DNA from 4 places in the Ruegeria sp. BHSA162 genome. Region 4 is predicted to be linked to each of the others. Evidence: riboswitches for the same ligand, from Rfam matches in the RefSeq annotation. Region 4 holds a riboswitch; each other region holds the start of a gene.

Region 1 (2,194 bases), on a different contig from region 4:
ACCCAGACGGCAGTGTCGCTGCATATCCGCTCGCTCGAGGCGGACCTCGGGCAGCCGCTTTTTGCCCGCAACGCCCGACACCTGTCGCTGACCGAGCTGGGCCAGTCCTATGCGCTGACCGTGCGCCGGGCGCTGTCGGATATTGCGCTGTCCACCAACAGCTTGTTCGGCCCCGCCTCGCGGCAGGCGCTGACCATCCGGGCGGCGATATCGACGATGACCTACTGGATCGCGGCCGAGCTGCCCGCGTTCAGCGCCCAGCACCCCGAGATCCCGGTGCGGCTGGTGTCACATATCTGGAACGACTCGGCCGCGCCTGCGGATGTGGACGTGGAAATCCGGCTGGGCTATGGCGACTGGCCCGGAGTTGCGGCCGAACAGCTGTGCTCGGAACGGCTGGTGCCCGTCTGCCGGGCGCAGGACCCGGCGCCAGACCTGCAAAACGGCCCGTTGATTCACATTCTGGGGTATGAGGACAACTGGGCGCGGTACTTCGAGGCCACGGGCACCGACCTGCCCGACCGCCCCGCGCGTAATTCGGCGGATACGACCGTCACGGCGCTGCAACTGGTGATGGCCGGCGCTGGCTATGCCACCGTTCTGGAGCGGTTCGCGCGCAACGCCATCGCCCAGGGCGCGCCGATCCGGGTTGCGGGGCCGGCGATTCCCTTTGCCCAGTCGCATTATCTGATCCGCAGCGTCAGCGCGGCGCCTCCGTCCATCCCTGCCCAGTTGTTCCTGGCCTGGCTGCGCGACCGGCTGGCCGGCGATGCCGCGGATTGATCCCGGCAAGTCGCTTTTTCGATCCGACGCGAGGCACTTGGCCCCGCGCGCTTGACAACCCCCCTGCCCGTGCCGCATGTCGCTTGCGTTGGTGTCTGTGCAAGCAGATGAAAAGGGAATGCGTCAGCGGTTTTCCGTCAAACGCAGCCGCCCCCGCGACCGTGACCGGAGAGGGTGCCCAAATGCCACTGGCTGCTGGCCGGGAAGGCGGGACATCCGACAGAGCGCCGCTCTGACATCCGCAAGCCGGGAGACCTGCCAACGCCCGAAGACAAACCGGACGGGGTGTTCCGGTGTCGGGCCCATGTCCGCAACGTGGCCCGCGCATACCCCGTCCCCCGACAACCGAGTGAGGGGGGATGAGAGACGTGACCGAGACCACACCAGTTGAACTGCTGGTCTGCACCACCTGCCGACGCGGGCTGCCCATCGAGGATGACGCCCAACGCCCCGGCACGCTGCTGCACAAGGCGCTGGCCGCTGCCGACCTGCCCGAGGGCATCACCCTGAAGCCGGTCGAATGCCTGTCGAACTGCGATCAGGGCTGTTCGATCGTTCTGCGCGGCGGGCCGTCGCGCTGGACCTTCGTCTATGAAAACCTGAACGAATCCGACCATGTCGAGATCATCGTCGAAGGCGCCACCAAATATCTGGCCGCCGATGATGGCCTTGTGAAATGGCGCGACCGCCCTGAACATTTCCGCAAGAACTGCGCCGCCCGCATTCCCCCGATTGGAGCATGAGCATGAGCACCCTCGAAAAACTTCCCGTCACCGTCATCACCGGCTTTCTCGGCTCGGGCAAGACCACGCTGATCCGCCATCTGATGCAAAACCCGCAGGGCAAGCGGCTGGCCGTGGTGGTCAACGAATTCGGCGACGTGGGCGTCGATGGCGAAATCCTGAAAAGCTGCGCGATCCCCGACTGCCCGGCGGAAAACATCATGGAACTGGCCAATGGCTGCATCTGCTGCACCGTGGCCGATGACTTCATCCCCACGATCGAGGCGCTGATGGCGCTCGACCCGCGCCCCGATCACATCCTGATCGAAACCAGCGGTCTGGCCCTGCCGAAACCGCTGCTCAAGGCGTTCGACTGGCCCGACATCCGTTCCAAGATCACCGTGGACGGCGTGATCGCTCTGGCCGATGCCGAGGCCGTGGCCGCAGGCCGCTTCGCCCCGAATGTCGCGGCGGTGGATGCCCAGCGCATGGCCGATGACTCGATCGACCACGAAACGCCCCTGTCCGAGGTGTTCGAGGATCAGATCTCGTGCGCCGACATCATCCTGCTGACCAAGCCTGACCTGGCCGGCCCCGAAGGCGTGGCCAAGGCGCGCGAGATCATCGCCGCCGAGGCGCCCCGCCCCCTGCCCGTGGTCGAAGTGGCCGAGGGTGCGGTGGACGTGCGC
Region 2 (2,194 bases), on a different contig from region 4:
TAGTGTCGCCCTTGGGCAGGTCCGAAATGTGCATCCAGTTGCCATAAAGCCGGGCCAGCTTGACGCCGTTTACATAGACATGCGCATGGCCTTCGCCGGGCTTGTTGTCCAGCGAGGCGTTCTCCGGCGAGAAGCGGAAGTTTTTTGGCATCACATGCAGGTTCCAACCCGCCATCGGGTCGGGGGAGACGGCGATCTCCAGCCCCGGCGCGTCAGGTCCGGCGGGAAGGTTGATGGCGGCGCTGTGGTCATGGGCCATGGCCTCGGCGTGATGGCCGCCATGTTGGGCGGGGTCGGAATGGTCGTGGCCATCGAAGGTGACGCCGTTGGCCGCGGCCAGCACGAACCCGGCACCCCCACCAAAGACCAGACCGATCGCAAAAAGAGCAAGCGAGCGTGTCATCATGTTTCCTTGAAAAGCAAATGACCCGCCGGTTGGGCGCCGGCGGGTCGTGGGATTTCGGGGCTCAGGCCGCGGCTTCGACGCGCTTGCCCTCGCTTTGCCAGAAATACCCGGCAAACGAACCCAGCAGCACCCAGGCCACAAGGCCGACGCCAAAGGCGCGTGCTGCGAACAGGGCCCCGATCTCGGTCGGAACCGGCCCGGTGAACACGTCGGGTTCCGGCGCGCCGATCAGGTGCGGGGCCATCAACAGCACGGCCGCAACCAGATAGCTGACGATGTTGCCACCAAAGGCGATCAGCCACATGGCCACACCAGCAGCCGCGACGGTTGCCCACCACCAGATCTGCCGCGCGAACACGTCGGCTGCGGCAACACCCGGAACCTCGGGGGCCAGGGTGAAGCCCGGCGCCAGGTGAAAGGCGATGAAACCGGCCAGGCCCCACAGCACGCCCGTGCGCCCGTCAACAGGGTGGCCTTGCGCATCGGCCAGCGACATCAGGGCGACCAGAACCAGCGCATAGCCGGTATAGGTCAGCATGGTGAACACCACGCTCAGCCCGTCGCGGGTCAGGTCCGAGAACATGCCCGGCAGTTCGGGATGGGCCGAGACGGCTTCGGCTCCGAAATGCACCAGCTCTCCGGATTCATAGAGTTCAGCATGCAGCAACACGGGCTGCACGAATACCAACTGCAGCAGGGCGACGATCAACCCGGCTGCAGCACCAGCGAACAACGCGCTGGTCAGAATGCGACTGAACATTGGTTTAGTGGCAGGGGAAGCCGGTTGCGTGGCGCACGTCATGCGCGGCGTCATGCAGCGCCGATGCCTGAACGTGACCAGCCAAGGTGATGATCCCCAGGCCTAGGGCTGCCGCGAACACTGCCGAAAGAATGCCAGCGCGTGCCGTTGATGCGGTTTGCGTTTGTGTCGTCATTTTCTGTCCTCCTGTGCCGCCGCACCCGACGGCCGGTGTTTCATTGTTCGCCTGGCAGGTCTCCTGGCTTGCGGGTCAGCGCCTCTGTTCGCCTTCCCCCCGAACGGATCGGGAGTGGCTGGTTGAACAGGGCTCACCGCTTACAGTCGCGGGGGCGGCTTCGGATTTGACCTGCGCGCAGGCCGCACCAAATTCCCTCTTAGCATCCGGATGTCTCCGGCAGGACCAGACCCGTCCATTTAGACGTGAATGCCGCTGTGGCGCAATCGCCATTTGCGACCTTTCGCGTCAATTCCCGCGCTTTTTCAGAACATAGATATCCATGATCCACCCGTGCCAGGCGCGGGCCTCGGTGCGGGTGCGCAGGATCTCATCGGCCACATCGGCCAGCGGACCTTTGATCAGGATCTGCTCGGGCATACCCACGTAAGCCCCCCACCAGATGTCAAAATCGGCCATGTCCAGCATCTGGAACGAACATTCGCCATCCAGCATCACCGCAACCGTATCGGCGTCGCTGGGCCAGCCCTCGTCGCGGATGCGCCGGCCGGTGGTGACCAGATAAGGCGCGCCGATCTCGTTGATTGGCATGGCATGGGCCGCCGTCAGCGCCTGCAGCGCCGTGATGCCGGGGATCAGCCTGGTGTTCGGCTGCGGGTCCAGTCGCGCCGCGATTCGCAGCGAGCTGTCATAGAGCGACGGGTCGCCCCAGATCAGCAGGGCGACGGTGCGCGCCTCGGGGTGTTCGTCCATCGCCTCCTGCCAGCGCAGGGCGATTGCGTCGTGCCATTCATCCACGCCGCGCAGGTAGCCATCCTGCGACCGGCGCGCGGGGATGTCGAAGTAGGCGATT
Region 3 (2,194 bases), on a different contig from region 4:
GTTTGTTGTTTTGGCCACGTCTCGCAGACACGCCTGTTGGGCGGGGGTCAGTTCGGCAGGTGCGCTTGACGTGCTGGTGTCGTCACACGCCGCTAGCAGTACGAAACACGTCGCGCCTGAAATCATCATAACTTTGTTAATCATTTTCTTCTCCTCTTGGGTTCGCTGATGCTTGTGGAATAGGTGGTCCTTTTTGCGTGCTCACGTCTATGCGGTCCCCGGTTTTGCCGCCAATGACATAGCTGGCAGACAGATATTCTGCCGATCCCCGGGACCGTGAACAAAGCGTGCTGACGCAATGACGTCATGGGCAAAAACCGGTGCGAAGTTTCGAGGAAGGGTTCGTAAGTTAAGTCCGGGCACCGCGTCCTCCCAACGCTGAATTTCGTGAAATGCCTTCCGACCGCCAGCACTCACTCCAGCAGTCGGAAGGGCCCGACGAAACGGGCGACAGCGACAACAACGGAGGTAAAGCTAAAGTTGTGTCGAATTCGTATGTTTGAATCAATCACAGGATAAATCAATGATTTCTCCGCGCGTAAATTTTGTACGCTTGCCAACGATAGGCTTCTGCATTCAAAGAGAAAAGGCGAGGCCGCTCACGGAGGCTTGGCAGTCGGCCCGCTTGCGCCGCCGTGTTTCGGGACCTTCCGAGCTATCTTAATCCAGTTGGTCAAAACGACGTGATTCGCGGCCCGGTCTGTCGCTCAGGTGGTGCCGAAGGGTCGCCTGGATACCTCCATTACGCACCCGCCCAGAACGTCGTTGACAGTGCAACCCGACTCATGGATGAGATTTGCGCTGATGGTTCCCGATCGTTTCGGCGGTCGGGTAAAAGGGAATACGGTGCGGCGCCGTTCTGACGCCAATTCCGTGACTGCCCCCGCAACTGTAGGCGGTGTGCGACCCCCGGATGCCACTGGGCCGATAGGTCTGGGAAGGCGGGGCAAGCCATACACCGCGAGTCAGGAGACCTGCCATCATCAAACGCAACTCAACCCGGGCGGGGTGTCCCGGAAGGAGGCCAAGATGGCATTTTCGGCTTGCGCCGCTGACATGACTGGTTCCCTTTCCGCCCCGCGATTTCGCGGAGGGCGAAATGAACCGACAATCAACACATCACATCACGGTTTGCCTATCTTGCCGACCCAAGAGCGCAGCCGTACGCCCCGGGCCTGACCTGATCGGACGATTGCGCGCCGCGCTGGCCGAAGACGACGGTTTGGCAGGTTTTGACGTTTCCGGTGCGGCCTGCATGGCCGGGTGCACCCGACCCTGTACCGTCGCCTATCACGCGCCGGGCAAGGCATCTTACCTGTTTGGCGGCCTGACGTCTGAAGAGACCGGGGCATTGGTGGAATTCGCCCGGCTGTACCAGCAGTTGCGCGATGGATGGTGCAGCTCGGTCGACCGCCCGGCCGGGCTTCGCCACGCGACGCTGGCCCGCATTCCAGCCGCGATGGCTGCGTCTTCGGAAAATGCGGATTGCGCCTCATGAGCGCGCCTTTGCTGTCGGTGGATACCGTCACCTGCCCACCAAGACCGTCTGGGGAGTGTTGCTGCACGAAGCCGGCCTATCCTCGGACGAGCCGACATGGTCAAAGGGCCGCGCCGCGATTATCTGGGAAATCCGTTTTCCGCGCGCCTTGCTTGCCGTCATGGTCGGGGCCGGACTGGCGATAGTCGGGGCCACCCTCCAGGCGGTCACAAGAAACCCGCTGGCCGATCCGCACCTGCTGGGCATTTCGGCCGGCGGCGCGTTTGGAGCCATTCTTGCCTTGTTGCATACCGGCTTGTTTCTGGGGCTTCTGACCGTGCCGGTCATGGCGTTTCTGGGTGCCCTGGCGGCCACGCTGACGGTCCTGAGCGTTGCCCGCTGGGCCGGCGCCACAAGCGCGGACCGCCTGGTCCTGACCGGTGTGGCGGTGTCTTTCGTCATCATGGCTGGCGCCAACATTCTGATTTTCCTCGGCGATCCCAAGGCGGCCCATACGGTCGTGTTCTGGATGTTGGGCGGGTTGGGGTTGGCTCAATGGTCATACCTGATCTACCCGCTGGCGATCCTGCTGCCATGCGGCACCTGGTTGTGGCTTCAGGCCGCCAGGCTGAACGCGATGACCATCGGGGATGAGACTGCAAGCTCGTTGGGTATTGCGGTGGCGCGGTTTCGGCTTGGTGTCTTTGCAGCTGGCGC
Region 4 (2,194 bases):
ATTTCAATCAGCCAGTTTCGGGGGGAACGTCTGATGACAAATCTTGTGGTTCATGCATTGCAGGTGGGCGGCGGTACGCTGGCCCTTACCTCGGTTCCCGGCGGTGGCGGCGACTATGAGGGAGATCTGGACCTGATTTCAGCCTGGGCGCCGGGGCTGGTGATTTCGATGACAACCCTTGCCGAACTGGTTTCTGTGGGTGCGGGCGAATTGGGCTGTGACATTCATCGGCGCGCCTGTCGGTGGGCGCATCTTCCGGTCGCCGACTTCTCGGCGCCGTCGACCGAGATATCCGGCCGATGGCCCGAAGTCAGCGCCGCCGCCCGCCATGCGCTGTCGGGCGGCGGGCGGGTACTGGTCCACTGCCGGGGCGGTTGTGGGCGGTCTGGCATGGTTGTTCTGCGCTTGATGATCGAGAGCGGCGAGCAGCCGGAACAGGCCCTGAAACGCCTGCGGGCCGTACGCCCCTGCGCGGTTGAGACTGATGCTCAGATGGACTGGGCCGTCGCCCCAGCGCGCGAGGCACTGGCGACCTGACATTCAGGCGGTTGCGCGGAACTCGCGCTCGGCCCTGACCACGGGCATGATCGCCGTGGCCTGCAGCATCGCACAGGGTCGATCACTGATGACCTGCGCAGGCAGGGCGTCGCTCTGGTCGTCAAACAGCATGTCGGCGTAGGTATCAAGGCAGTCGGACGGGGTGTCGGCGGCCGCTCCGCAATACACGCGGATCCGTTCGGGACGTGCATCGAACCGCGCCGTGCAGCCATGTTCGCAATGGGCCAGTTCGCTACTGCCTTCCACTTGGAAGTCGGGGGATGTAGCCGCCTGCGCCGTCGCCATTGCCTGCGCGATGGCCCGTGCCATGCGCGCCAATGCCGGGCAGGTCTTTCCGGTGCGCTGGCAGATGGTTGCCGCGAATTCATGGGTATCGGTCTTCCAAATCATGTTGCGCCCTCCGCGCGCTGGGCGAGGTGGATTTGGACAGACGCCGGTTTCAAGGCCAGACCCTGCCCGGACACCCCGTCCGAGTTTCGGTTTCACGTTTGATGGCAGGTCTCCTGACTTGCGGGTCTTTGCTTTGCCGACCTTCCCAACCTTGCGGTCAGTGGTATTTAGGCATCGCTCTCCGCCTACAGTTGCGGGGGCAGTCGCGGCCTTGGTCCGCTCCGGAGTTCCGGGTTGGACCGCACCGTGTTCCCTTTTCATCCCGGACCGAAACGGCACGGGAACCATCCCCTCATCGCTAGCGGTGTATCCGGGATCGAGTCAAGACGGTTTCAGCCCGGTTGCCGGAGTGAGTCCCAAGGGAACAGATCAGGCAGTCTGCGCAGCACATTCGAATCCCTGCGGGCACGGGCCAATTGCCAGCCGCCTTGCATCACGATGAACAGGGTGTCCGCAGCATTTTCAGGGTCGGAAACTCCGAACCGCGCGGCGTGGTTTCGAACTTCGATGATCCAGCTTTCATACAGACGGTCTGCATGTTCCCGAAACGCGCGGTTGTCGGGGCTTTCGAACAGGGTGGCGGCGATCGGGCAGGTCTCCCATTGGGCCGAGGTGTCGAACAGCTTCGCGATCTTGTGGCACAGGGTGGTGACCCCGTCGCGAAAATCCGCGGCGTCGTCGAATGCCGCAGCGATCATGCTCAACATCCCGTCCGAGGCCCAACTGGCCGCCGCCAGGGCCAGATCCGGCTTGCCCTTTGGAAAATGGTGATAAAGCGAACCCTTGGGGGCTTGCGCTTCGGCCAGCAATTCCGCCAGACCGACACCGTTATAGCCCGAGCGCTGGAACAGTCGGGCGGCAGTCACGATCAGGCGATCTTTGGTGTTTGGTGGACGTTGGGTCATGCAGGCCAAATATTGACAGGCCTAGACCAATTGGTCCAGACACAAAGTATTAGACCGATCGGTCCAGAGTGTTTGGAGGCAAAGATGTTGGATTCGCAGCACGCGGTTGACGTGGAAGACTTTAAGTTTCCGTCGGGCCAGACCCAGCTGGCGGCGCGGCTTTACACTCCGGCGGTCGAGCCGCAAACCGTTGTTGTGCTGAACGGCGCAACAGGAGTGCCACGTGACTACTATCAGCACTTTGCTCGCTGGCTGGCCGCCGAGCGCGGTATGGCTTGCCTGACATATGATTACCGGGATTTCGAGCATTCGCTGACCGGGCGGCTGAAAGACTCGAAGGC

Evidence for each region. A riboswitch is a leader RNA that binds a small molecule or an ion and turns the genes downstream of it on or off. The one in region 4 is predicted to bind cobalamin.
Region 1: it holds a riboswitch for cobalamin, as region 4 does, so the genes downstream of both, AC2FM5_RS09815 (DUF1636 family protein) here and AC2FM5_RS04975 (hypothetical protein) in region 4, are expected to answer to the same signal.
Region 2: it holds a riboswitch for cobalamin, as region 4 does, so the genes downstream of both, AC2FM5_RS08650 (CbtB domain-containing protein) here and AC2FM5_RS04975 (hypothetical protein) in region 4, are expected to answer to the same signal.
Region 3: it holds a riboswitch for cobalamin, as region 4 does, so the genes downstream of both, AC2FM5_RS13500 (DUF1636 family protein) here and AC2FM5_RS04975 (hypothetical protein) in region 4, are expected to answer to the same signal.

What each region holds. Positions count from the first base shown of each region.
Region 1 is NZ_JBXWSK010000026.1:35,108-37,301, forward strand. Features, by position in the region: gene AC2FM5_RS09810 (LysR family transcriptional regulator) at 1-783, shown strand, start outside; cobalamin riboswitch at 856-1,060, shown strand; gene AC2FM5_RS09815 (DUF1636 family protein) at 1,143-1,526, shown strand; gene cobW (cobalamin biosynthesis protein CobW) at 1,529-2,194, shown strand, end outside.
Region 2 is NZ_JBXWSK010000021.1:38,616-40,809, forward strand. Features, by position in the region: gene AC2FM5_RS08640 (hypothetical protein) at 1-403, opposite strand, end outside; gene AC2FM5_RS08645 (CbtA family protein) at 468-1,166, opposite strand; gene AC2FM5_RS08650 (CbtB domain-containing protein) at 1,171-1,341, opposite strand; cobalamin riboswitch at 1,378-1,586, opposite strand; gene cobF (precorrin-6A synthase (deacetylating)) at 1,630-2,194, opposite strand, start outside.
Region 3 is NZ_JBXWSK010000049.1:7,469-9,662, forward strand. Features, by position in the region: gene AC2FM5_RS13495 (hypothetical protein) at 1-144, opposite strand, end outside; cobalamin riboswitch at 789-996, shown strand; gene AC2FM5_RS13500 (DUF1636 family protein) at 1,100-1,498, shown strand; gene AC2FM5_RS13505 (FecCD family ABC transporter permease) at 1,479-2,194, shown strand, end outside.
Region 4 is NZ_JBXWSK010000009.1:23,063-25,256, forward strand. Features, by position in the region: gene AC2FM5_RS04970 (protein-tyrosine phosphatase family protein) at 34-537, shown strand; gene AC2FM5_RS04975 (hypothetical protein) at 541-948, opposite strand; cobalamin riboswitch at 1,035-1,252, opposite strand; gene AC2FM5_RS04980 (TetR/AcrR family transcriptional regulator) at 1,281-1,853, opposite strand; gene AC2FM5_RS04985 (alpha/beta hydrolase family protein) at 1,938-2,194, shown strand, end outside.